DNA from 3 places in the Brevibacillus sp. FSL L8-0520 genome. Region 1 is predicted to be linked to each of the others. Evidence: riboswitches for the same ligand, from Rfam matches in the RefSeq annotation. Region 1 holds a riboswitch; each other region holds the start of a gene.
The links. Region 1 has a riboswitch for lysine ahead of NSQ24_RS06280 (amino acid permease). Riboswitches for the same ligand answer to the same signal wherever they lie in the genome.

Region 1 (9,849 bases):
CAGAGCAAAAAGGCCGGCGAGCTGCTTTTGGCCGAACAGGGAGGAGCGGGAGCGGGAGGGTACGGAGCAATAGACGCGGAAGAAGGCACCCGAGAAATCGGCGTATCGCCCCAGTTCTCTACTGGCCTTGTCGTTTTCACCAGCTCGACTGTCTATGTCCCTTCCGATCAAGACTCTTCCGATGCCGAGTCCGGCAGCACGCAATCCTTTGTAAAACGAAATGTCTACCGCTTTACTCCCTCTGATCCTTCAGACGGGCTGGTCAAGTCATTTCGCTTTGAACCGGGTTATCTCGTCCGCGGACTCTTTTTGACCTCGGCGGACAACAAGACCTTGTCTCTCTATCTGGTGGTCGCACCGTACGGAGAAAGGGTTGTCGACCGCGACGGGCAGCAGATGAGGTTTCCAAATCTGGAGGAGGTCAGGGCCGAGCTGGAGCGAACAGAAGCATCCGGCAAAGTCAACAGCTACATTCGCCTGGTCAAAACGGAATTCGCCGTCTCCAATCTGCAGAGGAGTGAGTAGATGAACCGCCTCAACAACGAACGCGGAAGCGCGCTCTTGATCGTCCTGTTTATCGTCGTGCTGTTTACGGTGCTCGGGCTGTCCATCCTCAGCTACGTCGCGCAAAGCTCCCGGCAGCACGTATTCTCCGAAGACGAGATTCAAGGGAAAATGCTGGCTGACATGGGCCTGGCCTACTTTCAAAAATACGCCGAGCAAAACCTTTCCTTTGACGATGAGGAACTTGCACAAGCGCTGGAAGATGGGAGCGGCCAGGAAAAAATCAAGAACGTCCTAAGCAATATCGCCGCTGAAATGAACGACACCGACTGGGAGAAGGGCCCTTACAAGCAAACCATGCTCCCTCCCCTGCCGGACGGGACAGCCCAAGGCTTCGCCATCGGTTACCGCATTCTGGACGAAATCCGTTTGCAGAAAGATCCCGGACAGCCATACGTGCTGAAGCTGAAGGTCTCCGCGATCGGCATTCCGGCTCGCGGAAGCGAAGACCTGTCCGTAGTGAAAAGCCGGGTTCGCCTGGATTCTACCGTGTACATAAACACGATCGCCGCACCGTTTCATTATGCAGTCAGCACTCCCGGAGAGCTGCGCCTGTTCGGCGGCTCCAACATCATCGGCAATGTGACGGCTCACCATGTGGTCACTGCGACACACTACCGGTACAGCGAGGAGACCCCCGATGGGCAAGGCGCCGAGTGGACATCAGGCTCTTTTGAAAAGAACCTTCCATATTTGGAAGGCGTACTGTCGCTTTCACAGAATGCGAATCGTTCCGGCGGACTGGTTAGCGGACTGTATCAGCTTGAGAGACTGGAGGAGGAGGCTCCTTCCGCTGCAACGCTCGCAGACGAAGCCGACCAGGCACTCATCTCTGACCGGCAAAGCCTGGCGTCGCTTTTTTCTCCCAAGACGCTGCCCAAAGACAGCAAAGAGACGCTTCTCTCCGCGCCATCGGACAGGCCGTACGAGCCCGGCTATGAGCCTCCCGTCGTGCAAAATACAATCGATTCGGCCAGGTCTCTGTCCTTCCCTGGAGGAGAGTCGACGAAACAATACATCTCTCAAATGATACGTGAGGGAAAAGCAAGCTCGCACGAAGAAAGAGTAGCAGCAGACGAGTCCGTTCAATTGGAAGAGCACAGCGGGGACTACGCGTATCTGAATGAAGGGTTCCGCCTCATCGACATTCCTACCGGAAGCGAATCCATCGCGATTCTGGCCGAAGACAGCAAGGAAGGCTTGGACGGCTCCTCCGCCGTATCCCTGACCGCCCGCTTGACCGGGGATGAATTGGCCGGGGGATCTGTGCGCAAGCTGTATATCGCACCTGCCTCTTCGGACGAGGATTCTTTGGCTACGGTTGAAATGGGCAGACTGGGCTCCTTCATCCCGGATGCGGACGCCTCCGAGAGAAACAGCGGAGAGCCCTTCACCTTTGAGGGAACGATCTATATCAAAGGAAATCTGGACATCGTCGGTGACATCCGCATCAACGGCACCATTTTTGTCGATGGCGATGTGCTGATCCGGGAGATTACCAACCTGGACGACAAGAATCTGGCGATCGTCGCAACCGGCAAGATCAGCCTGACCTCCCGTTACACCGAGGAGACCGATCATACGAGCAGCGTCGATGCGTGGAAATCGCTTCCGCCCATCTCGGCCTTTCTCTATTCGGAAAAGTCAATGGAAATCTACTCGGTTGCCTCCTTTAACCGCATCCAGGGCGGCATTGCGACTGGCGGCCCGTCCTCCTACATCGAGCTGAACACCAAACGAAACGAGGACGACCGTCTCGCCTCCCGTCTGGCCATTCAGTTCAACCGCAGGATTTTCGAGCAGGAGACCCCCGGCCTGCCTGTTGCCGAGGAGTTCTTCGTCGATCTGTACGATCTTCAGTACAGTCCCCACCCCGACGAGGTGGAGCTCGTTCCGTAAACGTTCAGTGATATCCTGAGCGAGTCCGGGGATGCTCGGCTTTTTCGGCCTTCCCCCTCGTCTCGCCCCTCCCCGTACGGGCCAAAAATAGAAACGACCCTATCAAGCCAAAAAGAACCTGAAGCCTTTCACAGCTCCAGGTTCTTTTTGCTAGTTCAAGTTGTTTTTCGCTTTGACGGTGACCGTTTCGATCTTCTGATACGGCCTGCTCTCCAATAGCTCGCCTGTTAAAGAGTGATAAATATTCACCTTCACAAAGATCGCGATCTGATACGTTTGACTTTGACCGGAGCTTGTCTTCAGGTTTTTGACGATTTTGTTTTGCTTCCCGTTCAGAATACTGGTTCCTTTACCCGCAACGATTTCTCTCAGCAAGTCCGCATCCCCATCGGAATCGCCAATCGCATATCTCGCTGCAGCCAGCTCCAGATCCTTCTCTGCTCGGAACGAATACCCGATCTCCACTTGAACAGCCCTGTTTTCCAAAGCTGCTGTACCGTTGTTCACTCTAACGTAAAGGTTGGGCAAATCATCATAATCCGGGTCACCCCCACCGCCGCCGCTTCCCGGTTTGGGCACTTCTATGATCGCCGTTTTTACGGTGGGAATCCCCAAATGGATGTCGCCATTCAGCGGATTTACCGCCTTTACAGCAACCGGCGTATCCACGTATTTGCCGTTCACTTTTACGTAATCGACCAAAAACTCTCCTCTTGCCTTCCCCTTGTCGTTCTTGTCGAAAGCCACCGGGAAAGACTGCCACTCGCCCGTCCCTACTCTGTAAAACCATTGCGTATGCTCGTCAACGGTATCCATGACAGGGGTGACAATGACTTTTGCGCTGTCCGGCAGCGTCAAGCCCTGGCTCAGTTCAAAATCAGGCGGAACGATAGGTTGTCCCAATGACACCTCGCGAACGACAATTTCATTTTCATCCGGTGTCCCATCCGGTTGGGCATAGTTTCCATCGCGGTTAAAGTCCTGAAACATCCCGACGACAAGCGTGGTCGGACCGGAGGGATTCAAGGGAATGCCGGTCGCCTTGTTGCCCAGATTAAAAGGAACCCACGGGGAGGATGCGCCCACCTCCGAAAGGTCGACACCGGGCATCCAGAAAAACTTCACGTCTTCCATGACCAGCGTTGTCGGCTCTGCCTTCAAGCTGCCCTTTTGATTCAATGGCGAACCCTCTCGCTCCAGTGTCGCTGCAAATGCCGTTACGGGATTCAGCAGCAAGGTATTGCTCACAGGATCGGCCGATTTGCCGCTGGCGTTTTTCGCCTCTGCCTGGACAGGCGTCGGCCCCACTCTCAGCACTTCGCCGATTTCCTCGCCGCTTTTCTTGCGAGCCGCTTCCACTTCAAATGTATAGGTGACCTTTTGTCGCCCATCTCCCAAAGAAGACGGCTTTGCTTCATACAGCGCTGAGGCGGGGAGCTCAGCACCGCCAACCTTGACTGTCAGCTTCATCGGGAACGACTCTGGAAAATCGATGACTTCCGCCGTTACAACCGCTTTTTCCGGATACATCGCATCCCAGCCATTGTTCGCAGCAAGGTCGAGGACTGGCTTGCTCGTTACCGTAATCTCACTTGAGGAGGAGAATTTGCCGTCCGGTGTTCTGGCGGTAATGACCGCACGCCCTGGCTTCACCCCCGTGACGATGCCGTTGGAGGAGACTGTAGCGACCTTGCTGTCAGCAGACGTCCAGATCACGCTTTGATCGGCGTTGTCAGGCGTAATTCTGGCCTTCAAGCCGACCGTCTCCCCTACGAGGATCGAGGCTTTTTCCGGGGTGACCTTCAGTCCTGTCACTGGCGGAATATTCGTATCCACCTGCAGTGTCAAATTGTTGAAGAAACGGCTGTTGACCGCGTTTCCTTCCCGGTACGTCAGCTGCGAGTCGGACAGCAGGTACGTGCCGGTCCTGGTCGGCTTCACGGTTATGCCAAACGAAACGGGCGCAGCCTGATACACATCCCCTTTGCGCTCGTAGGTGATGTCCGGAAGCTTCAGCGTCAGCGTCCCATTGTCGCTTCGCTTGCTCCACGACTTATCGATGCTCTCGATTGGCACCTCCGCAGGGAACGGCTCGGTCAGCGTAACGTCCGTGACGGCGAATGTCTCCGGCAACGGACCATAGCCCGCAAAATTAGCGATTACCCTGTTGTTGACTACAGACAAACCAAAAGTGGCAAAGGCGTTGACCGTGACCGAATCGCGGCCCTTCAGCATATCGGCGAGCTGGCTTTCGTCTACCAGGGGAATGGTGATTTCCTTGACTCCCGAGCGGATCAAATCTTTCAGCGTGTCCAAAATGTCATCCTGCTTTGCGCTCGGTTCCGCAGTGAGCTGTTGGTTGACAGACACTTCGCCGCTATAGCCCGATCTCATCACACTGAGAAAATGGCTTTTTCCTCTTCCACCCAAAGCAAGTCCGCCGTTGTTCGAATTCCCCTTTCCGTTCACCTTCACTTTGTCCAGTTCATAACCGATGTCATAGCCTTTTCCGTAGACAAACGGCTGATTCAGCAAAAAGAACGGACGAATCCCCGTTGCTCTGCCGGCGGGTTTGTCGGCCAATCCTTCAGCCGAAAAGGACTTGGGCGTGACCGTGTAGCGGATTACACTCGTTTCCCCCAGCTTGATCGCCGATTTGGACAGGGAACGGGCGAGGTCCACCGATGTGAGCGGCGTATGGATCGTCACCTCGTATGTGCGTTTCGTCTTTCCGTCCTGCGCCGTGACGACGATCGTGACCTTGGTCGCACCCGGCTTGACCGGGATCACCTTGGGGGTGCCGCTCTGATGACTCTCTCCGTTTACGGTCATGCTCGCCCTGCTGTCTTCGAGCGTGGGGGTGATCGCAACAGTTTGGACATGGCTGTTCAAATGAACGTCATAGCTGCCTTGCGACCTGTCAAAGCCGGGCTCAAGCGGGACCAGTGTCTCCCCTTTTACCGTCAGATTTTGCAGGTAGGCGTTGTCGCTTGGCTGCGGGGCGAGCTGAAAGTCCAGTATAGCGGTGTCTCCTGCCTCAAAGTTTTCAATCAGCTTGAGCTGCGGGATGTACCCGTCCTTGGCCGCTTCCACAGAGACCAGACCTGCGGGGACATCCTGGAGGATGTACTCGCCTTTCGCATTCGTCACTGCCGAAACAATTCCCCCGGCAGATACGACAGCACCCGCGAGCGGCTTGGGAGGCGAGCCCGAATCCGTAACCTTGCCTTTGATCGTACCGGTGTGCTTGTACTCTCCGAGATTGATCAGCAGCTTGACAAAATCGATGGCTGCACCGTCTCCGTACGGATTTCGCGTCGTCTTGTCATCGAGAAGGATGGTCAGGCTTCCGTCCTTCAAGAGCGGCAGGTATTCATCCGGAATTTGGACGCTGATCAGCTTTCCGATCGGCCCATGCTGGTTGAGCGAGTTGATAACGTTCTCCAGAAACGGCGCCCGGACGCCGTTCAGCTCGGCTGTATATTTGACCCGCCCCGGATACTTCCGCGGCTGATAGTCATTGATGAACATCTGGAGAATGGCCCCTTCGATCGGGGTGTTTTTCGTGTCAAAGGTTACCTTGATGGGAACGACCGGATTGGCTGTCTTGCTGTAATTGTTTCGGGTATAGCCGTCCGCCACATGATCATTGGCATCATTTTTGGGGTTCCGCAAATCCGGATATTGAAAGGAGCTGATCACCATCAGCTGGTCCGTTCCTGCCGGATCGGTCGGCTGGTGAGTTACTTTCGGATATGGGGCCCCTGTGCTTTTTCCCGAAAATGGATCGTAGCCGTTCGGCCAGCCTCCGCCCAGATTGTCGATATCCCCGACCCGGACCATCAGATCGGCCTCTGTCGTATCGTACTTTACGGCATACGGCTTGGACCAATCCCCGTTTAACGGATCGTTCGTGCGATTTACCGCCGACGCAGCCATAGCAGGACTGCTTGTCCATTCCAGCGAAAAACCGGTAAAGCAGATCAGAAATGCGAGGCACATCAAAAACAGTCGATGCAGACTCCGCTTCATGAAAACGGCTCACCTCTTTCCTTTATTTGCGTTCGAGCTATGCAGTGTCTTTGAAGGGAAGACATCTAACATTCCTAATTATGGTACTATTTTACCATGAATAAAGACTTAGATGACTAGATGGTTTTTGTAGCATCTGTTACACATTTTTTTGCAGCCTGCGATCCCATTAGCTGTCATATCCACACCATAATCTTCATACTGTCAGAGCATGGCCCTCTTTTCCTTCGTACCCTTCTCCAGCTTCGATAAACCAAAAATAATAGACCGTCGCGATGTCCCGGACCTCACTGCCACAAAATCACACTTGATTTTAAAGGAAAAACCCATATACTTGAACCATAACATAATCTCATAGCAATTATCCTCATCAGACACGATGAGGATAGAGGTCGCGGCTTTTATATTATTCTGTACGAGATCCAGAGAAGATTGATGACTCCAGAAGAAGGAAAAGCTGCCGAAGTCTGCCGTGTATTCTCTGTACACACAGGCTGGGGCTGTACCCGACAAGGGACAGAACTGTCACGTTTGCCAGCCGAGCAAGCGTGGTGTGCTATCTTCCGTGAAGGCTTGGTGGGGATTGGATCATACCGCCCTTTTGCCGTTTTTGGCTTGTGGTGGTATTTTTATTTCCGGCCTTCCTTCCCGCAAATCAAGAGAAAGGTCGTGTTTTTATTTTATGTCTTCCAATCAATTGCAACGCGGATTGAAAGCCCGTCACTTGACGATGATCGCCATCGGCGGATCGATCGGTACCGGACTTTTCCTGGCGAGCGGCGGCTCCATTCACTCTGCCGGTCCGGGCGGTGCTTTGGTTGCCTATATAGCGATCAGCCTGATGGTCTTTTTCCTGATGACGAGCCTCGGTGAGATGGCGGCGTTCATGCCGGTATCCGGCTCCTTCAGCACTTATGCGTCCAAATTTGTCGATCCGTCCCTCGGCTTCGCGCTCGGATGGAATTACTGGTACAACTGGGCGATCACGATTGCCGTCGAGCTTTCAGCCGGTGCGCTCATCATGAAATACTGGTTCCCGGACACGCCGTCCATTCTCTGGAGCGCGCTTTTCCTCGTCCTTATGTTTGGCTTAAATATGTTATCAGTAAAAGGATACGGCGAATCCGAATATTGGTTTTCCTTGATCAAAGTAAGTACGGTCATCATCTTTATCATCGTCGGCGTATTGATGATTTTTGGCATTATGGGCGGCGAAGCAGTCGGCTTCCACAACTTTACCAAGGGAGATGCGCCGTTCAGCGGCGGCTTTATGGCGATGCTCGGCGTCTTCATGATCGCCGGCTTTTCCTTCCAGGGAACCGAGCTGGTCGGGATTGCCGCAGGCGAGAGCGAGGACCCGGCCCGCAACATTCCGAAAGCCATCAAGCAAATCTTTTGGCGCATCCTGCTGTTCTATATTTTTGCGATCTTCGTCATCGGGATGCTGATCCCGTACGACAATCCGAATCTCATAAACAGCGACATTACGGACATTGCAGTCAGCCCGTTCACGCTGGTGTTTGAAAAAGCGGGGTTTGCCTTTGCCGCTTCTGTCATGAACGCCGTCATTTTGACATCCGTCCTCTCGGCGGGCAACTCCGGGATGTACGCGTCTACGCGGATGCTGTATGTTCTCGCCAAAGAAGGAAGAGCTCCCAAGCTTTTTGCCAAAGTGAACAGCCGCGGCGTGCCGACCAACGCCCTCCTGCTGACAACGCTTATCGGGATGTTTGCCTTTCTGTCCTCGCTGTTCGGGGATGGCACCGTCTACGTCTGGCTCTTGAATGCTTCCGGGATGTCCGGCTTTATCGCCTGGCTCGGGATTGCGGTGAGCCACTACCGCTTCCGCAAGGCGTATCTGGCACAAGGCTACGATCTGAAGCAACTGCCTTACCGGGCGAAATGGTTCCCGTTTGGACCGATCCTCGCCTTCATCATCTGCCTCATCGTCGTGCTTGGCCAAAACTACACCGCCTTTACCGGCGAGACGATCGACTGGGGCGGCGCACTTGTATCGTACATCGGCCTGCCGCTCTTCATCCTCGTCTGGCTGGGCTACAAATACACGAAAAAAACCAAGGTCGTTCCGCTGCACAAAGTGGATTTGACCAACGAGCAATCATAAGCGGCGGCTCTCCTGCTCTCCTGCAATGATGTGCTCACCATCCAACAGGCAAGGCCGGGATCAGCTCCCGGCCTTTTTCCATGCACGCCAATCTTATTTGGCAGAAACCTTTTGGACAAAACGTCCCATCCGCTCCAGCGCCTTTTGCAGCTGTTCCAGCGAAGTCGCATAGGAGCAGCGAATATGGCCCTTGCCGCAGTCGCCAAACACATCACCCGGCACCACTGCCACCTTTTCCTCCATCAGCAGGCGTTCGGCAAATTCGGCTGCCTCCAGGCCCGTAGAGCGAATGGAAGGAAACGCGTAGAAGGCTCCCTCCGACTCATGGCAGGCCAGGCCGATGTCCTGAAACCCTTGAACGACGAAGTTGCGGCGCTGACGGTAGCTCTCCACCATCCGCTCCATGTCTGCCTGTCCGTGACGCAGCGCTTCCAAGGCAGCCATCTGAGCCATTACCGGCGCGCACAGCATCGTGTACTGATGGATTTTCAGCATCCCCGCAAGCAGGTCGGGAGAAGCGCAGACATAGCCGAGCCGCCATCCCGTCATCGCAAATGCCTTGGAAAAGCCGGAAATCAAGATCGTCCGGTCCTTCATCCCCGGCAGAGCCGCGATGCTGTCGTGCATTCTTCCATAGGTCAGCTCGGCGTAAATCTCGTCGGAGATGACCAGCAGATCGTGCTTTTCAATCACCGGAAGCAGCTTGCTCCACTCCTCGGCAGTCATCGTGCTGCCCGTCGGGTTGTTCGGGTAGCAGAAGATAATCGCTTTGGTCCGCGGGCTGATGTGGGCTTCCAGCTCCTCCGGCGTCAGCTTGAATTGCTGCTCAGCGTTCGTCCGCAGGAAGACAGGCTCCCCGCCAGCCAGCCGGATAACCGGCTCGTATGATACGTAGCAGGGCTCTACGACCAGCACCTCGTCGCCCGGGTCGATGATGGCGCGCAGCGCGATGTCAATCGCTTCACTGGCCCCGACAGTGATCAGCATTTCTGTCTCCGGATGATACGAAACAAAGAAGCGCTCCTCCAGGTATTTGTGAATTTCTTTTCTGAGCTCCAACAGCCCGGCATTGGACGTGTAGGCCGTATAGCCCCGCTCCAGCGATGAGATGCATGCTTCCCGGACACGCCAAGGAGTGACAAAGTCCGGCTCCCCTACGCCGAGCGAGATGACGCCCTCCATCGAAGCCGCCAGATCAAAGAAGCGGCGGATGCCGGACGGCTTGAGCG
Region 2 (9,849 bases), 1.3 Mb from region 1:
TCAGATTTTTCTACTTCTATTCCTTCGTCTTGGATTTGCTGCATCACCTCGTTTGCAAAATCGTCAGGGAGCATCTCCATCATCCATCCATCCCGGATCAATTCAACCTCTTCACTCACCCTCGCATAGACAGCCTGGCATTTCCTGCAATGGCGCAAGTGAGCCTCCACCCGCAGAGTATCGGCCGCGTCTGTTTCCCGGTCTGCATAGGTGGGCAGAAGCGCTTGGCATTCCTCACATTTCATACGGACCACCCCTTTGGCGAGCAGCGCATGGTATTCGCTCGTAATTTTTGTTTGGCGCGATGCAGCTTTACCTGGATTGTACTGACGGGGATGCCAAGGATGTCGCTGATTTCCTGGTAAGAAAGGTCATTGCTATAGCGGAGAAGCAAGACAAGCCGATAGCTCTCTGGCAACGCGTCTAGCATTTCCCGCATTTCGGAAGCAAACTCCTTTTGAATATAGGCGCTTTCCGGCGTTTGTTCATTCGTCATCGAAAGCTGATCGATCTCATGAAAATCTACAGTCTGAAGCCTTTGACTTTTCTGCATATCAATGCAATGGTTGATCGCGATCCGACAGAGCCACGGGTAAAACTTTCTGTTCAGATCATAGCTGGCGAGCTTTTGAAACGCTTTTATAAAGCATTCCTGCGTCAGGTCTTTTGCCTCTTCTCTTGAGTGAACCATGCGGTACAGGACGTTGTATATTCTGTCTTTATATTTGGTAATGAGATGCGCATACGCCTGTTTGTTGCCGTCCAACACCTGAAGGACCCAGTTCCGATCTTCATCCATCGATGTTCCTCCTTTTCACGCTCCCTACCCAACCAATACTGAAAAACCAAACAAAAACTTACACCTTTTTTCCACAAATCGCCGAATGAGCCAATCAATCATTTTTACTGTAAGATTCACAAGCGCAATTCAGTAATGAGGAGTGTATGCCAAATCATGTAAAAAACAGGAGGCTTCTGAAATGAAAAAGAAAACGAATCTCAAAAAACAAATTTCTGCGTATGCACTTGGAGCGATGTTGATCGTGTCGATTTCTCCGGCAAGTGCGGCGAGTGATGCAAAATCACCGCTCCCGCCATCTTCAGCACCATCCCTAAACCAAACGCAGTTGCCGAAACAACCTGCCTCTTCCAAAGCGGAAGACAAGGCTACCGTCATTTCCAGGCAAGCCGGATTCGAGCTGCACTTTCCCAGCTACATTCCGGGAGACAGGACATCCGTTACTCTGCGTTTCTCGGAGAAAACCAAACATGTCGCAGGTTCTTTTTTCAGTCAAACAGAATTGCCGTTCTACCTGGAAATGTGGAAAGGCGATTTCGCCGCAGAGAGCAAAGGCTTGACCAGGATTGCAACCAAGAAGGGGCCAGCCTACCAGGGAGTGCAAAAGGAAGCGCACGGCGATGTACATGTGTTGATCTGGGAAGAGGAAAACGGCATTCTTTATCGTTTGACCAGCAGGCTTTCGCCCGAGGAATTGGTCAAAATCGCCGAGTCTGTGGAAAAAGGCAATAAAGTAAACGTCATTGAGGATTCGGACGAGGAGCAAGTACTGGTACATGAGCTTGATACCGCCAAAGCCTCGGAACTGTTTGGCGCGGCTGTCAAATTGCCGGCCTATCTACCCGGCAACGTGAAAAAAGAGAACGTCAAAATTAGCGCCAACATCTACAAAGGCAGCTCGACCATCACGATTTACGACGGGGCAGCAGGGATCACAGGAAGCTACTTCTCTCTGGTGCACGAAAAGAGAACTCTCTCGAAAGAGGATACCGCAGACATGAAGCCTGTTCAACTTGGCCAGGGAACTGCCTTCGTCGGAACGGCACCTCTGTCAAGCTTTATGCATCCTGAATTAAAACAGCTCCCGGTATTGGTATGGGAAAAAGACGGCGTGGTGTATAGCCTGAAAGCGAACGCCCCCATTGATGAGCTAAAGAAGATGGCCGAGTCGCTGTAAACTTGCCCTCCTGGTCTTGTGCGTAATCAATGTCCCCGGAGAACGGGCGCGATAAGTGTTTTCTTTACATGAACTTGCCAAATGTGATAACAAATACGAAAAGCCAGGCTCCCTCACCGGAGGAACCTGGCTTTTGGCGTAAAAACTGCCTTCACTGCGTTCTTTTTATAATGATGCGCGTGCAGGAGACGCTCACCGCTCAGCAACGTATCAGACACTCTGGAACGTATCAACATTCCGAAACGTATCAGACACTCAGGAGCTGCGCAACGTCCGCTTCAAGAATTCTCTCGTCCGCTCTTGAGTCGGATGGTTGAAAATTTGCTCGGGACTTCCTTCCTCTGCGATGACTCCCTTGTCCATAAAGACCACGCGATCGGAGACTTCCTTTGCGAACTCCATTTCATGCGTGACGATCAACATCGTCAGACCGGATTCGGCAAGCTGCTTCATCACCTTCAGCACCTCGCCCACCATTTCCGGGTCAAGCGCCGATGTCGGTTCATCGAACAGCATCACATCCGGTTCCATGGAAAGAGCCCGCGCAATGGCCACGCGCTGCTTTTGCCCGCCCGACAATTGATTCGGCCTGGCGTTCACATACTTGTCCATCCCGACAATTTTGAGATACTTCATCGCGACTTTTTCAGCTTCATCCTTGGATCGCTTTAACACCTTTACTTGCCCGACCACGCAATTGCTCAGCACATTGTGATTATTGAACAGGTTAAACTGCTGGAATACCATGCCCAGCTTTCGGCGGTAGGTGAAAATGTCGTGCTTCTCGTCTAAAATGTTTTCACCCTTATACATAATTTCCCCGCCGCTCGGCTTTTCCAATAGATTGATGCATCGAAGCAGCGTTGATTTGCCCGATCCGGAGGAACCGATAATCGTGACGACTTCTCCTTTTTTGACCGAAAAATCGATGTCCTTTAATACCTCGTGACTGCCAAAGTATTTGTTGACGTGTTTAATTTCTATGATGGCCTCCATATGCTCGCCTCCTTCCTCGATTATTTCTTGCCTTCTACCTGCACGGGATTCGCCATTACGGCGTAATTGTCCGGGCCTTCCAGCTTTCTTTCGAAATAGCGCAAAATTTTCGTGACGATCAGGGTCATGATGAAATACATCACACACGCAACAAAAAAGGACTCGAAATATCTGAAGTTATTCCCGGCAATCGATTTGGTCGTGAAATACAATTCGGTGACCGAAATGACATTGAGTACGGAAGTATCCTTGATATTGATGACAAACTGGTTCCCCGTTGCCGGCAGGATATTGCGAATCACTTGCGGCAGCACGACATTCATCATCGTTTGAACGTGATTCATCCCAATCGCATGGGCTGCTTCAAACTGTCCCTTGTCAATCGAAATAATCCCGCCGCGAACAATCTCGGCCATGTACGCTCCCGTATTAATCGACACGACGAAGACGGCGGCCAGAATCCGGTCCATATCAACCCCGAATGCCAAGGCGGAACCGTAGTAGATGACCATCGCCTGCACAATCATCGGTGTTCCCCGGAAAAATTCGATATACGTAGCTAGAATGGCATTGACTGCTTTCAAAATCGCCCTTTTGGCTCCCCGCTCCGGAACGGGGATCGTCCGGATAAGCCCGATCAATAGGCCAATGATGGCTCCCAAAATCGTTCCGAGCAAAGCGATGAATAGGGTCATTCCCGCTCCGCGAAGGAACATGGGCCAGTTTTCGGAAATGATTTTTACAATCCACTCGAAGCTCATCGTTCTCCTCCGTTCATGCAGGGAAGCTCCCCTGCCCTATGCGCATAAAACCGACTGCATGGAGATGCAGCCGGTTCGCAAGCGATTATTGTGCTGCTGGTTGATTTTTGATGGCTGTATCCATGATCCTGGTACGCTCTTCCTCCGAAATGCCGGATAAAATCTCATTGATTTTTTTCGTCCATTCACTGTCTTTTTTCACGCCGACAGCGATGGCCGTATCATCTTCCGAGGTCGTAAATCCATCCGTAAACTCGACCATGGCAAAGTTCGGGTTGGCCGTGGAGGCACTGACGGCTTCCGGACGCTCAGAGACGTAACCGTCAATCATTCCGGATTCAAGCGCTACGCGCATCGCCGGGAAGTTGTCCATCGCAGGCTCCTGAACGACGCCCTCGATTTGATTGATCACGGAATAGTGGAATGTATTCAATTGGGCAGTCACTTTTGCCCCTTTGAAATCCTGGATCGAAGTAGCGTTCTCGTATTTTCCGCCTTTTTTCACGACCATGACCAAATTGGATTTATAGTAGTTGTCCGAGAAATCGATCGTTTGTTTGCGCTCTGCAGTTGGAGACATCCCTGCAATGATCGCATCGATTTTGCCGGAGGTTAATGCAGGAACAAGGCCATCCCACTCCGTTTTCACGATGACCAATTTTTTGCCCAGGCCATCCGCAATCTTTTTCGCAATTTCTACATCGTATCCGCCTGCGTACTCCGCATTGCCGTCGATTTTCACAGCACCGTTGGAATCGTCCATTTGGGTCCAGTTGAACGGAGCGTATCCCGCTTCCATCCCTACCTTGAATGTTCCCTCATCGGTTGAGGCAGATTGCGAGCTGCCTCCGCCTGTCCCACATCCTGCGAGCAAAAGTACAGCGGATAGAAACATAGCTATGAATGATGACTGTTTTTTCATGGTTCATTTTCTCCTTTGGCTTCTGGTTTTTTGGCTGAAAAAATGCAAAAAGCGACCTGAGATAGACTCAGGTCGCACTACAAACATAGTTGCCCAAATACCTCTCTTTTCCCAGATGAGATAGCACAACTCAATAAATCGGGTCATTTATTGAGACAGTCCTGCAGCTCTTAACTGCAGACCCAGCAATGCAATACCGAGAAATATTGCAAGCTTCGGCGACATTTCCTTCTCCCTGGCATCAACGCTTTCTCGAACTCCGCCAAGGACTGTTAAATATCGCAACCTCTACCTCACTGTTTTAAGTGAGGTCCATATTCAATTATGTTTTTGAGTTTACAATGTTATGTTAATTCTGTCAACCTGGGTCTTTTCTCCAAATGATGCTGGCAGACTATTTTTTGCGTTCCTGTATGCGCAAAAAGACTTATTCCTCTCATCAATGTATGGGGGCGAGGCTCTCCATGAATGTTTTCCGCTCTTCTTCGTTGCTGTTTGACTGCAGATGATAATAGCGAAGCTCGTTGTATTTCGTCTGACTGTCCAAGTCTTGTTTCGGCAGAAATACTGCTTCCCACACACCTTGTTTGTTTAACGAATTATCCATATCTACCACATAATTGCCGACTATCTCAAACCGATCATCGGATTTCTGACTGTTGCCTTTATTTGCGTACCACTCGATCATCGGATGGTAGTCGTATGTTGATTTCTTCATTTGCAGAAGTTCAATGTACGTATCGCTGTTTACGTACGAGATTAAGAGAGACCCTTCATTTAGATCCAAGAGCGTTTTTTGTTCAGTATAACCATCCGGCAGAGACTCCGGTAAGAATACTTGAAAGCTCAGTTTTTTTATTTTATCAATGCTTACAGTAGAGCTCGCACAAGCAGCCAGCAGGAAACAGACGACGAACGGTACCAATCTCCTTATAAACATAGCATCACCCGTATTTTATCATTTGTTACTTACCATAGCGGGGACTCCCATCCTCTTCCTGTCCCTTGGAAAACAGCCTTGAGCCAATTCCACCATCTGAGGCCGACCAGCAAACGGCTTGATTTGATTGCTTGTTACAAACTTTATGACACGAGTCATAAACATCTCTTTACAGGTGTGAATGTTCCCTCGCTCTTTTCATGGCTACACTAAGACTACATGAAATTCATACGCAAAAGGGTGAGGGATATGGAACAACGCAAAGAAAGAATCCGTCTTCTTGATATTCTGCGAGGCTTTGCAATCCTCGGGACGTTAGGGACAAACATATGGATTTTCGCCCATTTGGGGGATCTTACCTACCTTACGACATATGATTATTCTGGGTGGTGGGCAAAAGACGATCTCATCAGGATGATCGTGTTATTTCTCGTCAACGGGAAGCTGCTGGGATTGTTGACAATCATGTTTGGAGTAGGACTTGAGCTAAAATATCAGCAAGCCATTCGCAAAGGGAACGCTTGGCCTGGAATCTATATTTGGGTATCCTCGCTTTTATTCCTGGAAGGCTTGCTGCATTTTACCCTGGTCATGGAGTATGACATCTTAATGAGCTATGGCATAACTGCAATGATCGTCGCCTACATCGTCAAAGGCGGCGACCGCTTGATATCCATAACGATGAAAGTGCTTGGAAGCCTGCATGCAACTGCCATCCTGGGGATCCTGGTGATTAGTCTGATTGATGCCAATATGACACTGCGCGGTTCTGACGAAGTCATCGCTCTTTATAGAGACGGCTCTTGGCTGCAGCAAGTCCATTATCGCCTGTCTCATTTCGTCCCGCTTAGATTGGAAGCGATCTTCACGATTCCCATGAATGTCTTTTTATTTTTGCTTGGTGTTCGCTTCATGCGTGCGGGGGTCTTTTCTCAAGATGAGAACGGCAAAAAACAGCGCGACAAGCTTTTCAAACTGGGAATGTTTATCGGCTTGCCTTTAAACCTGTTGATTTTTATCCCTGGAGGCGTTTTTGATCTCCCTGTTCGCTATTTATTCGCGCCCCTTCTTTCCGTAGGGTATTTGGCGATTATTGGAAGAATGATACAATATACGAAGTTGAATTGGCTTTGGGGCCTTCTTGAAAATGCCGGAAAAATGTCTTTAAGCTGCTATGTCATGCAAAATATCATTTGTTCCATTCTTTTCTACGGTTGGGGTTTTGCTCTTGGCGGAAAGCTGGATTCCGTGACAATTATCGTAGTTTGGATCGGAATATCCGTATTCCAAATACTGTTTGCAACGGCATGGCTTCAAGGTTTCAGGTTTGGACCTATGGAAACGCTCCGTAGACGTGCAATAGGGATTTTCGATACGAGATAACCGCTCTGGAGGCTATCAATGATAAGGAAGCTCTACCCGAGAGAACAAATCAAAAACTATCTGCTCTTAGATGTCATATCGGTTGTGTTTTTGTTTTATTATGTTCTACGTTCGAATTCAACGCTTGGTCTCTCGGGAAGCTTCATTCTTCTGCTGGCATTCCTCGTTTCATTTTACATGGGGCTTTGGTATCGGAATCTATACCTTTTGGCGGCCGTTCTCACCGGCTTTGTTACGCTTGCTCTGCTCGGTATGTATGTCGGTCCGAATCTCCTGTTTTATGGGTTCATCTTTGCTGATCTTCTGGGAAGATCAAAGTCCAAATGGCATATTGGTGTAGGGATTGCAGCCATCGCCCTCATGTTTATGGCTGTTTTCTGGAAGAGAACGGGCAACCTTCTCGATGAGAATTCGATCCTTCTCCCGTTTATGATTATTCAAATGTTTTTTCCGATTGTGATTTATATCAAAGAAAAAGCGAAGACCCTGCAAGGTGAGTTGGATGCCGCAAATAAACAGCTCGGAAAATTTATCCAACAGGAGGAAAGGCAGCGTATCGCGAGAGATCTGCATGATACACTGGGGCAAACCCTGACCATGATCAAATTGAAAAGCGAGCTGGCTACAAAATGGATAGACAAAGATCCCTCGCAGGCCAAGGAAGAGCTGAAGGATATCCTGGCCACATCGAGAATCGCTTTGAAACAAGTCAGAGAACTGGTCTCTGATATGAAATTCACCTCTCTGGCAAATGAAATAGAGCATTCCCGAGAGCTGCTGCACACAGCGGGTATCGAATTTGAAGTCGTGGAAAAGGGGAAGCCTCCGCTGTTATCCAGTGTGGAGGAGACGATGGTCGCTCTCTCTATCCGCGAAGCCATGACGAATATCGTCAAGCACAGCCGGGCCAAGCGGTGTACGCTACAATTGGAAACCATGGACAATCATTATTGGGTAACGATTACCGATGACGGAGTCGGGCTTGTAAACCAAAAAAGCGGAAATGGAATTCAGTCGATGAACGAGCGGATGCAAGCTCTTCACGGAACCTTCATCGTAACTGATTCGCCTACGGGCGGAACCGTTGTTTCCATGAAGCTTCCACTCCGTCGGCAAGGAAAGGAGGACCCTGCGCTATGATTCGCGTCGTCATTGCAGAAGATCAACAAATGCTTCGCGGCGCCTTCGCCTCTTTGTTAAAATTTGAAACCGATATTGAGGTGCTGGCAGAAGCTTCGGATGGGAAGCAAGCCTGGGAGGCAATACAAAAGCACCAGCCTGATGTGTGCGTGCTTGACATCGAAATGCCTCTTATCAGCGGTCTTGAGTTGGCCGAGCTGATAAGAAGAGCCAACCTGCCCTGTAAAATCATGATTGTCACGACCTTTGCCCGTCCCGGCTATTTAAAGAAAGCGATCGATGCCCAGGTGGATGGCTACTTGCTAAAAGATGAACCGATTGATTTTCTGATTGAATCCATCCGCAAAGTGATGAAGGGAGAACGCGTGGTCAGCACGGATTTGGCGGCAACACTCTTTATGAAAGAGGAAAATCCGTTAAGCGAACGGGAAATCGAAATGCTGCGCCTGACCAAAATAGGAATGACGACAGATGACATCAGCAAGGCCCTGTACTTAACAAAAGGAACCGTGCGAAACTATTTATCTTCGGCGATACAAAAGCTGGAAGCCGAATCGAGACAGCAGGCCGTGCAAATTGCCGATGAGAAAGGGTGGCTTTAAATCCCTATACCGAGAACTTAAGCGCCTTGTTGATCAGAAACAAGTACTCCCGCAGTTCTTTTTCCATGCTGAAATGGGACAAATATCTCTGTAAATGGTTCGCAACGATACCTCAAAATGCTCTGCAAGCTCTTTGCCTGTAACCGTCCCTTTTTTGGAGATGATCAGGACCATGGAAAGTAATCGATCTACCCGCATTGTTATGTATCACGTTGGTTGCCAACGCTTCCTCCCTTGTTTTTGTGCGGCCTGCGCGCTTGTTTGGAAAGCTTTTGAGAATACTTTTTCGCCAAAAGCACCGCTTCTGCCTTCGATTGAGAAAATAAAATCGGGACATCGCTTAGCAATGTCCCGATTATCGCGATTATTCTATTTTTGCCCGATACTCTATCAGTTCGTGTGTTCATCATCCGTGTCCGCAGCCAATGGAGCGGCCTTGCCGACGCCAAAAGCGTAATAGCTGATCACGACAATACCCAGGAAAACAATACCCGCAATCAGGGAGACGCGTGTTTCATCGTTAATCCACATGCCGATCAGTACCATGATCAAAAATGCGATCGTCGCGTAGTTTGTCACCGGTGCAAACGGCATTTTGAATGGATGGTTGGCCATTTCCGCTCCTTTTGCTTTTCTGAAACGGATTTGACTGATCAGGATGACAAACCATGGAACCATACCGGGAAGCACGCTTGCGCTGTACACATACACAAACAGATTTTCCGGCGCAATGTAGCTCAGAACAACGCCTACGAACAAGCCGACCAGAACGCCGATCGTTCCGAGCAAAGGCACGCCGTTGCCGGACAGCTTCGTAAATATTTTGGGAGCCTGTCCGTTTACACCGAGCGTATACAGCATGCGTCCCGCACTGTAAATGCCGCTGTTGCAGCCAGACATCGCAGCCGTAATGACGACGAAGTTAATAAGCCCCGCCGCAGCCGTAATCCCCACTTTCGCAAAGGTTGCCACGAACGGACTGCCGATCGCGTCCAATTGATCCCACGGGTAAACGGTTACAATAACAAAGATCGCGCCAATATAGAAGATCAAAATGCGCCAAATGATAGTTTGAATCGCGCTCGTCAACGTTTTGCGCGGGTCCTTGGCTTCCCCTGCTGTAATCCCG
Region 3 (9,849 bases), 500 kb from region 1:
GAGGAGGACAAAGCTCGGCGAGAGCAGCATGAACAGGAAAAAACAAGCTGACAGATTGGCGGTCTTCCGTGGAGGAAGGCCATTTCTTTTGGATTGACAGAATAGGGGAACTGTCATACACTAAATATGAATGAATAGTCATTCAGTTGCAATGACTTGTCTATCAATGTGGAGGGAATCATGGCGAAAAAAACGGGGGAAAAGTATCAAGCCATCATTGATGCGGCTGTTCGCGTCATCGCTCGGCAGGGCTATCACAACGCCCAGGTATCCAGAATTGCAAAAGAGGCGAAGGTAGCGGACGGAACGATCTACCTCTACTTTGAGAACAAGGATGACATCCTCATCTCGCTCTTCAACGAGAAGATGGGAGCATTTATCGAGGAAGGCCGAGGACGCCTGGCACAGGCAGAATCCATCGAACAAAAATTGTACATCCTTGTTCACACTCATCTGAGCCAATTATCGCGCGACCAGGAGCTGGCAAAAGTGACGCAGATCGAATTGCGTCAATCCAATCAGGAAATCAGCGAGGGCATCGGTGCGGTCATGAAGCAGTATTTCGACCTGATCGAAGAGTTGATCAGAGAAGGAATCGAAAAGGGTGTATTCCGTTCCGACCTCGATGTCCGGTTGGCTCGAAAAATGATTTTTGGCACGCTGGATGAAGTGACGACGTCCTGGGTCATGAAACAATGCAAGTACGACCTGCTTTCTCATGTCGATCCCATTCATAACCTCTTCCAATTTGGCTTGAAGGGCAAATGAGAAAGAAAACGCTTTTGTTGAGACAGTCCGTTTGTTACAATGGGAATAGCAAGACTGAGCGTTCGCTCAGATAGCAGCGCCCTTCATTTTTGGGAAAAGGAAGAGGGGGAGAGAGGATGTATTCTCATTGGAATGTCCATAAGGAAGACCGGATCGCGGTCGTTTCCGTGAACCGCCCGCCGGCCAACGCTCTCAGCCACGAGACGTTGAAGGAATTGGCAGCGCTCCTGGATGAACTGGAAAATGACGCGCTCGTAAAGGCGATTGTCGTTACCGGGGAAGGCCGCTTCTTTATCGCCGGCGCTGACATTAAAGAGTTTACCGAGCTTTCGCCGGCAGATGCGGAAGAAATGGCGAGGAGCGGCCAGAAGCTGTTTGACCGTCTGGAGAGCTTTCCCAAGCCGATTATAGCGGCCATCAACGGAGCCTGCCTCGGCGGCGGCCTCGAGCTGGCCATGGCTTGCCACATCAGACTGGCTGCTCCGGAAGCGAAGCTGGGTCTGCCGGAGCTGAACCTCGGACTCATCCCGGGCTACGGCGGCACGCAAAGACTGCCCCGGCTGGTGGGACGAGGAAAAGCGACACAGATGATCCTCACCTCGGAGATGATCGGCGGCGAAGAAGCGCTGCGGATCGGACTGGTGGAGGCTGTGTACCCGCTCGATGAACTGCTCGCAAAAGCAAAGGAACTGGCTGCGGTCATCGCCCAAAAGAGCTCCGTCACGATGAAGCTCGCTTTGAACGCGATTCATACAGGAATGACAGACGGTCCCGTTGCCGGTATCGAACAGGAGGCAAAGCTGTTTGGCCAAGCATTCGGGACAGAGGACATAAAAGAAGGAGTTGCCGCTTTTCTGGAAAAGCGAAAGCCGCAATTCGCCGATCGCTAGAACCTACATGGAAGGCACGGTAAAGGGATTCGTTGCCCAGCGTTTCCGGGGGGGGCACCAGGATGCAGCTCGCCGCAGTAGCATACGTGAGGCAGCAGCGTCACTATGAGGGAGGTATTCTTGTGAATATTCTGGTTGTCATGAAGCAAACGTTTGATACCGAGGAAAAAATCGTGATTCAAGACGGCAAAATCCAGGATGACGGCGTTGAGTTTATCATCAATCCATACGATGAATACGCCATTGAAGAAGCGATCAAGCTGAAGGAAGAGCACGGGGGCGAAGTGACCGTCGTCTCGGTAGGTCCGGATCGCGTGGAAAAAGAACTCCGTACCGCATTGGCAATGGGAGCGGACAAAGCCATTCTGGTGGATGACGAGTCGCTGTTCGGCGACGAGTATACGACGGCGAAGGTATTGGCCGCGGTAGCTCGCAAAACCGGCTACGACCTGATCCTGGGCGGACAAATGGCGGTCGACTCGGGAGCCGGACAAGGCGGTCCTCGCCTTGCGGAGGAGCTGGGCATCAACCATGTGTCCACAGCGGTCAAGCTGGAGATCAACGGCAGCTCCGTTCGCGTGGAGCGCGACGTCGAAGGGGATACGGAAGTGGTGGAGACGAGCCTCCCAGTTCTGATCACGGCACAGCAAGGGCTGAACGAGCCTCGCTATCCTTCTCTCCCAGGCATCATGAAGGCCAAGAAAAAGCCTTTGGAGCGCCTGACTGCTGACGATCTTGGCCTTTCTGCCGCAGATGTTGCGCCGAAGACACAGGTTGTCGATCAGACACTGCCGCCGAAGAAGGAAGCAGGCCGCATCCTTGCCGGCGAAATCCCGGCACAAGTGTCCGAATTGGTGCAATTGCTGCGAAATGAAGCAAAAGTAATCTAAGCGAGAGGGAGAGATTCTGATGAAAAAAGTACTGGTAGTAGCAGAAGTACGTGACGGACAATTGCGCAATGTCTCTCTGGAAGCACTCGCCGCAGCAGGGATACTTGCAGAGGGAGGAGAAGTGGTCGCTGCACTGTTCGGGCCGAATACGGCTTCACATGCCGAAGCTCTCGGACACCATGGAGCGGGCACGGTCTATGTGGTTGATCACGCCGATCTGGCACAATACACATCAGATGCTTACAGCCAGGCGCTGAAGCAGTTGATCGAGTTTGTCGGTCCTGACGCAGTCGTCCTCGGACATACGGCGATCGGCCGTGACGTGGCTCCTCGCGTTTCTGCACGCCTTGGATGGGGACTGGTTTCGGATGTTACCGCGCTCGAAGCGGGTCCAGTTTTCGTCAGGCCGATTTACGCAGGGAAGGCGTTTCAAAAGCGCCGTTTTGAAGACGGAAAAATCATGGTTACAATCCGTCCGAACAACATCGCCGCAGGTACTGCCGACACAGGCAAAACCGCGACGGTCGTGCCATTTGAAGTCGAGATCAAAGACCTTCGTTCCATCGTGCGCGAAGTCGTTCGCAAAACGAGCGGAAAGGTCGACCTTTCAGAAGCGAAGATCATCGTCTCCGGCGGCCGCGGCGTAAAGAGCGCGGATGGCTTCCAGCCGCTCAATGAGCTGGCTGACGTGCTGGGAGCGGCGGTAGGAGCGTCCCGCGGGGCCTGCGATGCCGACTATTGCGATTACTCCATGCAGATCGGCCAGACCGGAAAAGTGGTGACGCCGGACCTGTACATCGCCTGCGGCATTTCCGGTGCGATTCAGCATTTGGCGGGAATGTCCAATTCCAAAGTCATTGTCGCGATCAACAAAGATCCGGAAGCGCCAATTTTCCAAGTAGCTGATTACGGTATCGTGGGAGACCTGTTTGAGGTCGTTCCGCTGCTGACTGCAGAATTTAAAAAGGTTTTGGTGTAACCCTTGGCTTACGAACATCTGCAGCCTTGCTTCCTCTGAAGCGAGGCTGTTTTTTGCGGAGGCAGCCCAAGAAGGCGATAGGGAACGGGCGCTTCGGACAAACTATACTTTGACATGTCAGAAAGTGTCGCCGCACGTAGTCTTTTTTTACGGGGGATGGTATACTGAGTGGCGTGTGGAACCTTTTTCCGTACCGAATTTAAGGAGGTAATATTCCATGGCTATCGTTAATGCAACCGATCAGACCTTTTCCCAGGAAGTAGAGCAAGGCGGAACTGTCCTGGTTGACTTCTGGGCTCCTTGGTGCGGCCCTTGCAAAATGATCGCACCTGTATTGGAGCAAATCGACAGCGAAGTAGGCAGCAAGCTCAAAATCGTGAAAGTAAACGTCGATGACAATCCGGAGTCTGCAGGCCGTTTTGGCGTCATGTCCATCCCTACCCTGATCGTATTCAAAGACGGTCAACCGGTAGATAAAGTGATCGGTTTCCAACCGAAGGAAGCCCTCATGGGAACTGTCGGCAAACACCTGTAAGCCTTGCAATACGGTCTATAAAAAGCAGCATTCGCCAATGGCGGGTGCTGCTTTTTTCGGCTTGGCCAAGGATGGATACGGTGCTTTTTCAAACGGATGGGGAGAGATTCCGTCGAGTTTTCACTGAAAACATGGTAACATGGAAGGACAACGTATGTTCCCTCAATCTGCTTTTTTCAGATGTGTGCGGGGGAATTCGGTGCGCATTTCAAATTTGAGCCAGTCACCTCGATGTACCGAGATTGCCATACATGGTTTTCCTGCAAAATCTTTTATGAAAGAAACGTGTGACAAATGAGCGGGAGGAGGAACTCAGGTGAAAATGACAAAGTTTCCACGTGAACAGAGAGAGCATGTGATCAACCAGGTTCAGTTGTATTTTCAGGATGAGCGGGGAGAAGAGCTGGGGCGTCTGGCCGCAGAGCAGATGCTTGATTTTTTTGTGAAAACCCTGGGTCCTGTCGTTTACAATCAGGCGGTTGAGGATTGCCGCAAGCTGATGCTGGAGCGGATGAGCGCTCTGGAGGATGATTTTTATACACTGGAACAACCGCTTGCCCAGCACCGCAGAAGCGGTCTATGAGAGTAGAGAGTACATGAAAGGGAGGGAGCAGCCGTGAACAGCTCCTTGAAAGACAAGCTGGCAGTCCTGCCGGATAAGCCGGGCTGCTACCTGATGAAGAACGAAGAGGGCGAAATTATTTACGTGGGCAAGGCCAAAGTGCTGAAAAACCGCGTTCGCTCCTATTTTACCGGAAGCCATGACGGCAAGACGCAGCTGTTGGTCAGCGAGATTGCCGATTTTGAATACATCGTCGTCTCTTCAGCGATCGAAGCGCTCATCCTGGAGTGCAATCTGATCAAAAAGCACAATCCGCGCTACAATGTCAAACTGATGGACGACAAGACGTACCCCTACATCAAGATCACCAACGAAGCGCAGCCGCGGCTGGAGATTACCCGCAAAGTGCTGAAGGACAAGGCACGTTACTTCGGTCCGTACGCGAACGCGGGCGCGGCTTCCGAGGTGAAAAAGCTGCTGGATCGACTCTACCCGCTGCGCAAGTGCAAAACGATGCCGAAGCAGGTCTGTCTCTACTACCATTTGGGACAATGTCTGGCGCCTTGTGTGTACGAGGTAGAGGCGGCGGAGAATCAGCGGCTGGTCGAGGAGATTGCCCGTTTTCTCGACGGCGGCCACGAGGAAATGAAAAAGCAGTTGACGGAGAAAATGCAGCAGGCGGCGGAGAATATGGAGTTTGAACGGGCCAAGGAGTACCGTGACCAGATCCGCAGCATCGAGGCGGTCATGGAGAAGCAAAAGGTGACCTTCACCGATACGGTCGACCGCGACATCATCGGATTTTCTGTAGAGAAAGGCTGGATGTGCGTCCAGGTTTTCTATATGAGGCAAGGCAAAATGATTGAGCGGGATACGACCTCTTTTCCTTACTACGGCGGCGAAAAAGAGGATTTCATGTCCTACGTCAGCCAGTTTTACTTTGACAAGCAGAATGCCCTCCCCCGGGAAATCCTGCTGCCGGAGGAAAGCGATCCGGAGCTGCTCGCCGAGTGGCTGGGCGTGAAGGTGCATGCGCCGAAGCGCGGCAAAAAGCGGGAGCTGGTGCAGATGGCCAGCGAGAATGCCCGCATTGCCCTGCAGGAGAAATTTGCGCTCATGTCCAAGGACGATGCCCGGACGATTCAGGCTGTGCACAATCTGGGCCATATTCTCGGGATCGGAACCCCGCACCGGATCGAAGCGTTTGACAACTCCAACATTCAGGGGACAGAGCCGGTCTCTGCGATGGTCGTGTTTACAGATGGACGCCCGGACAAAAAAGAGTACCGGAAATTCAAGATCAAAAGCGTCGAGGGGCCGGATGATTACGGCTCGATGCGCGAGGTAGTCCGGCGCCGGTACACGCGCCTGCTGAAGGAAAACCAGACGCTGCCCGACCTGATCGTAATTGACGGAGGCAAAGGACAGATCAGCGCTGCGATGGATGTGCTGGAAAATGAATTGGGGCTCTACATCCCGGTATGCGGTCTGGCCAAGGATGAAAAGCACAAGACTGCCCAGCTCCTCTACGGGAATCCGCCCGAGCCGGTCGAGCTGAAGCGGGACAGCTATGAGTTTTACCTGCTCCAGCGCGTGCAGGATGAGGTCCACCGATTTGCGATTACGTTTCACCGGCAGGCCCGGACAAAGACGATGCTCTCTTCCCAGTTGGACGACATTCCCGGCATCGGCGAAAAACGGCGCAAGCTTCTGTTCCAGCATTTTGGTTCGCTGAAAAAGATGAAAGAGGCGACTGTCGAGGATTTCAGGCAGCTCGGGATTGGCGACAAGCTGGCCCGGGAGATTATCGCCCATCTCAGGAAGATGTGAGCTGAGAAATTGTTCAAAATAATATTTGAACCGGTGCCTTTTGCGTGATATAATCCCTTTCAAACAGAATATGTAACCTCACTTCCCTTTATTGGAGTGAGGTAGAGGCGCGAAAACCATGAGTACCACCCTGAGATCGGGATCGTTGACGGGTAGCGGAAAGGGGGATTCGCCGAAGTACGGAGGGAAGACCCGCTTCCTTGCGTGCTGGGCCTGTGTTGAACAAATACAGGACTGTCATCCGAGCAATACCCCATTGCCGGATGGAGAGCTATCTCACGAGTCTGCTGCGTGTAGATGACAGGGGCTGTACTGTCATGCTTTGTGCCAGCGGCTTGCGTGGTCCAGGGAAGGAGGAACCGATATTGTCTATTACGTAGGCAACGGCAGGTATTTTCCTTGTCGTTGCCTTTTTTGATAAGGAAAAGACTCATGCAACGTTTCGTTTCGACAGAGAATATCCATAGAGACATTGGTCTATTCAAGGAAAAGGGAGAGAAGCCGCATGGGGTTGATCGTGCAGAAATACGGAGGGACCTCCGTTGGTAGCATTGAACGCATTTTTCGAGTAGCAGACCGGATTATTGAATATAAAAAAGCGGGCCATGATATGGTCATTGTCGTATCCGCGATGGGCAAGTCGACAGATGTGCTGGTGGATATGGCCAAACAAATTTCCGCCTACCCTTCGGAGCGCGAGATGGATATGCTCTTGGCGACAGGTGAACAGGTCTCCATCGCACTTTTGTCCATGGCTCTGCATCAGCGCGGCTATGACGCCATTTCTCTCACCGGCTGGCAGGCTGGTGTCACAACAGAAGCGATCCACAGCAAAGCGCGGATCACGGAAATCAAAACCGAGCGGATTCAAAAGGAACTGGCCCGGGGACGTGTCGTCATTGTGGCAGGGTTTCAAGGGGTCAGTGCCGAAGGAGAAATAACCACATTGGGACGAGGCGGTTCCGATACTTCTGCCGTAGCGCTTGCAGCCGGCCTGAATGCCGACAGATGCGAGATCTTTACGGATGTGGCCGGCGTGTATACGGCCGATCCGCGGGTCGTTCCGTCCGCGCAAAAGCTGGACAGTATCTCATATGACGAAATGCTGGAGCTGGCCAATCTGGGGGCCGGTGTTCTTCACCCGCGCTCTGTGGAAGCGGCCAAAACATACAAAGTGCGGCTCGTCGTCCGATCCAGTTTTACGGCTGAAGAAGGTACGTACGTAGAGGAGGTTGCCAATATGGAAACAGGAAGAGTAGTAAGCGGCGTGGCACATGATGAAGATGTGGCAAAACTGACGGTCGTGGGCATGCCTGCGCGAGTGGGAACCCTGTCCCGCCTCTTCAATACGCTGGCTGACAACCAGGTAAATGTAGACATCATTATCCAAAGCTCCTATGATGCGGACGTGACGAACATCTCGTTCACGGTGGCTGCCAGCGACCTGCCAAAAGCGCTGGAAACCCTCTCCTCCAATCAGGCAGAGCTTGGCTTTGAAAAAGTCGATCATGAAGAGGGCCTGACCAAGGTATCGATCGTCGGTGCCGGCATGGTGAACAATCCGGGGGTTGCCGCCGAGATGTTCCGCGTCTTGGCCGAGCAGGACATCACGATCAAAATGGTATCCACCTCCGACATCAAGGTTTCTTGCGTGATTCCCGCAGAACTTACGGAACTGGCAGTTCGCAGCTTGCATACGGCCTACGGCTTGGACGTAAGCGAAGAAGCCGTGGTGCACAGTTTGTAAGCACAACCACATACAAGAGTCGCCTCCCCCCTTTTCGTTGAAGAGGGGGGTTAAATATGACCGTCTGGCTGTTCATTGCAGCGAGGCGCATTTGATTCCATTTTCCTGTTTCTTCTATATAAATATAGGGAAGCTGATCCGGGACTTTTGTTCAGGTGATGGCACCAGAAGAATCACGCATTCAAACAGCCAAAGAGATCAAGACGCTCCCCTTCTCGGCCAGCTCCATTCGCACCTCCGGCTCCCTGCCCTGCCACCTGTTGACGGCTCCGGCAATGATTCCGCATTCCAGGGCCAGAGAGCGCAAAATTCGTTCAGGCGGCATGTATGAAAAAATCGTGTGCGTCAATCGATATCGATAATGACGCTCTCCCTCCTCCAGGACATCCAGCTTGCCGAGGCCCAGCCTGATAAAAGGCATGACGAGGCCCGCTGCGGACTGGATCGGAATCTGACGGCCAATGTCTTTTCCCAGCCAGTGGAGAATGGCTTGCTCGCTTTCTCCCAAAAGAGTGCTTGTCAGTTTTTCGCGAAGCAGATGATAGCCCAGGTAGGGCATGTGAATGCGTTCGATGTCGGTAATGACACGGGAGGGGAGCAGTGCCCCGAGTTGTTCCTGTTCTTTCACCGGGATGCCTCCTTTTCTAGCACAGGCGGCCGGTGCTTGTCCCTTTTTGCAAAGGTTTTGCACCGAGGCCTGCGAGAGAATGCGGTCTGGTTTGTTACTTGATATAGTAGTATGAGAAAGAGAAGCGGGATATGACAGATTCATAGAAAATAGCAAATTTTTTTAGTCCATTCTAAAAATAGAATTAGTCTATTCATTGTCTTGACGCTCTATAAAGACAGGAGTACAATTGGTTTTGGTCAACGTTTTGCCCAACTTTTTTCCGTATTCCGACACAATTTGCCACGCCCAGGGAGAAAGTCGCCCTTCGATTATGTGTAACCATGGTGGCAATGGGTTAGGATAGTGGAGAAAAGCTCTATGAAAAGGACGCGACATATAATTGAAAGGGGGACCACTGTATGGCGAAAGGCCATAGCTTTTTGAGTCACAGGCTTCACTCATTACTCGGTTTGTTCCCAGTCGGGCTGTTTCTCTTGTTCCACTTGACAGCGAACTATCAGGCAACCCGAGGACCGGAAGCGTTCAATGAGGTCGTAGGATTGATTGAACATGTTCCGTTTTTGATTGTCTTGGAATTTGTCTTTATCTACATTCCCATCCTGTTCCACGCTGTGTATGGGATCTACATTGCTTTCCAAGCAAAGCACAACGTCGGCAGCTTCAGTCAATTCCGGAACCAGATGTTCCTGTGGCAGCGCCTGACAGGTATTATCACGCTCATCTTTATCGCATGGCACGTATTTGAGACACGTATTCCAAAAGCGATGGGTGCCGAAGTCAACTATGACATGATGGCCAATATCCTGAGCAGTCCTGTAATGATCATTTTCTACGCAATCGGGATTCTCAGCACCGTGTTCCACTTTTCCAACGGTATCTGGTCTTTCCTCGTTCACTGGGGAATCACTGTCGGCCCGCGTTCCCAACGCATTGCCACTTACGTAACCATGGGTATTTTCGTTATCGTTTCGTTCATCGGCTTAAGCGCGATGGCAGCGTTCATTCAATAGGGATAGG

Region 2: linked by a shared signal. The riboswitch ahead of NSQ24_RS25615 (transporter substrate-binding domain-containing protein) and the one ahead of NSQ24_RS06280 (amino acid permease) in region 1 are both predicted to bind lysine.
Region 3: linked by a shared signal. The riboswitch ahead of NSQ24_RS08590 (aspartate kinase) and the one ahead of NSQ24_RS06280 (amino acid permease) in region 1 are both predicted to bind lysine.

The regions. Positions count from the first base shown of each region.
Region 1 covers NZ_CP150171.1:1,200,978-1,210,826, reverse strand. Annotated here, with positions in the region: gene NSQ24_RS06295 (prepilin-type N-terminal cleavage/methylation domain-containing protein) at 1-525, shown strand, start outside; gene NSQ24_RS06290 (hypothetical protein) at 526-2,463, shown strand; gene NSQ24_RS06285 (cadherin-like beta sandwich domain-containing protein) at 2,614-6,495, opposite strand; lysine riboswitch at 6,874-7,062, shown strand; gene NSQ24_RS06280 (amino acid permease) at 7,178-8,620, shown strand; gene NSQ24_RS06275 (aminotransferase) at 8,714-9,849, opposite strand, start outside.
Region 2 covers NZ_CP150171.1:5,291,223-5,301,071, forward strand. Annotated here, with positions in the region: gene NSQ24_RS25590 (DUF4179 domain-containing protein) at 1-245, opposite strand, end outside; gene NSQ24_RS25595 (sigma-70 family RNA polymerase sigma factor) at 242-799, opposite strand; gene NSQ24_RS25600 (DUF4367 domain-containing protein) at 981-1,976, shown strand; gene NSQ24_RS25605 (amino acid ABC transporter ATP-binding protein) at 2,232-2,972, opposite strand; gene NSQ24_RS25610 (amino acid ABC transporter permease) at 2,993-3,733, opposite strand; gene NSQ24_RS25615 (transporter substrate-binding domain-containing protein) at 3,819-4,655, opposite strand; lysine riboswitch at 4,769-4,954, opposite strand; gene NSQ24_RS25620 (hypothetical protein) at 5,095-5,373, opposite strand; gene NSQ24_RS25625 (DUF418 domain-containing protein) at 5,845-6,978, shown strand; gene NSQ24_RS25630 (sensor histidine kinase) at 6,997-8,118, shown strand; gene NSQ24_RS25635 (response regulator transcription factor) at 8,115-8,720, shown strand; partial or broken gene NSQ24_RS25640 (HTH domain-containing protein) at 8,802-8,918, opposite strand; gene NSQ24_RS25645 (amino acid permease) at 9,111-9,849, opposite strand, start outside.
Region 3 covers NZ_CP150171.1:1,705,454-1,715,302, forward strand. Annotated here, with positions in the region: gene NSQ24_RS08550 (AMP-binding protein) at 1-51, shown strand, start outside; gene NSQ24_RS08555 (TetR/AcrR family transcriptional regulator) at 181-768, shown strand; gene NSQ24_RS08560 (enoyl-CoA hydratase) at 885-1,658, shown strand; gene NSQ24_RS08565 (electron transfer flavoprotein subunit beta/FixA family protein) at 1,781-2,548, shown strand; gene NSQ24_RS08570 (electron transfer flavoprotein subunit alpha/FixB family protein) at 2,568-3,527, shown strand; gene trxA (thioredoxin) at 3,745-4,062, shown strand; gene NSQ24_RS08580 (DUF2164 domain-containing protein) at 4,385-4,645, shown strand; gene uvrC (excinuclease ABC subunit UvrC) at 4,679-6,454, shown strand; lysine riboswitch at 6,549-6,736, shown strand; gene NSQ24_RS08590 (aspartate kinase) at 6,960-8,201, shown strand; gene NSQ24_RS08595 (DUF2507 domain-containing protein) at 8,383-8,829, opposite strand; gene NSQ24_RS08600 (succinate dehydrogenase cytochrome b558 subunit) at 9,231-9,842, shown strand.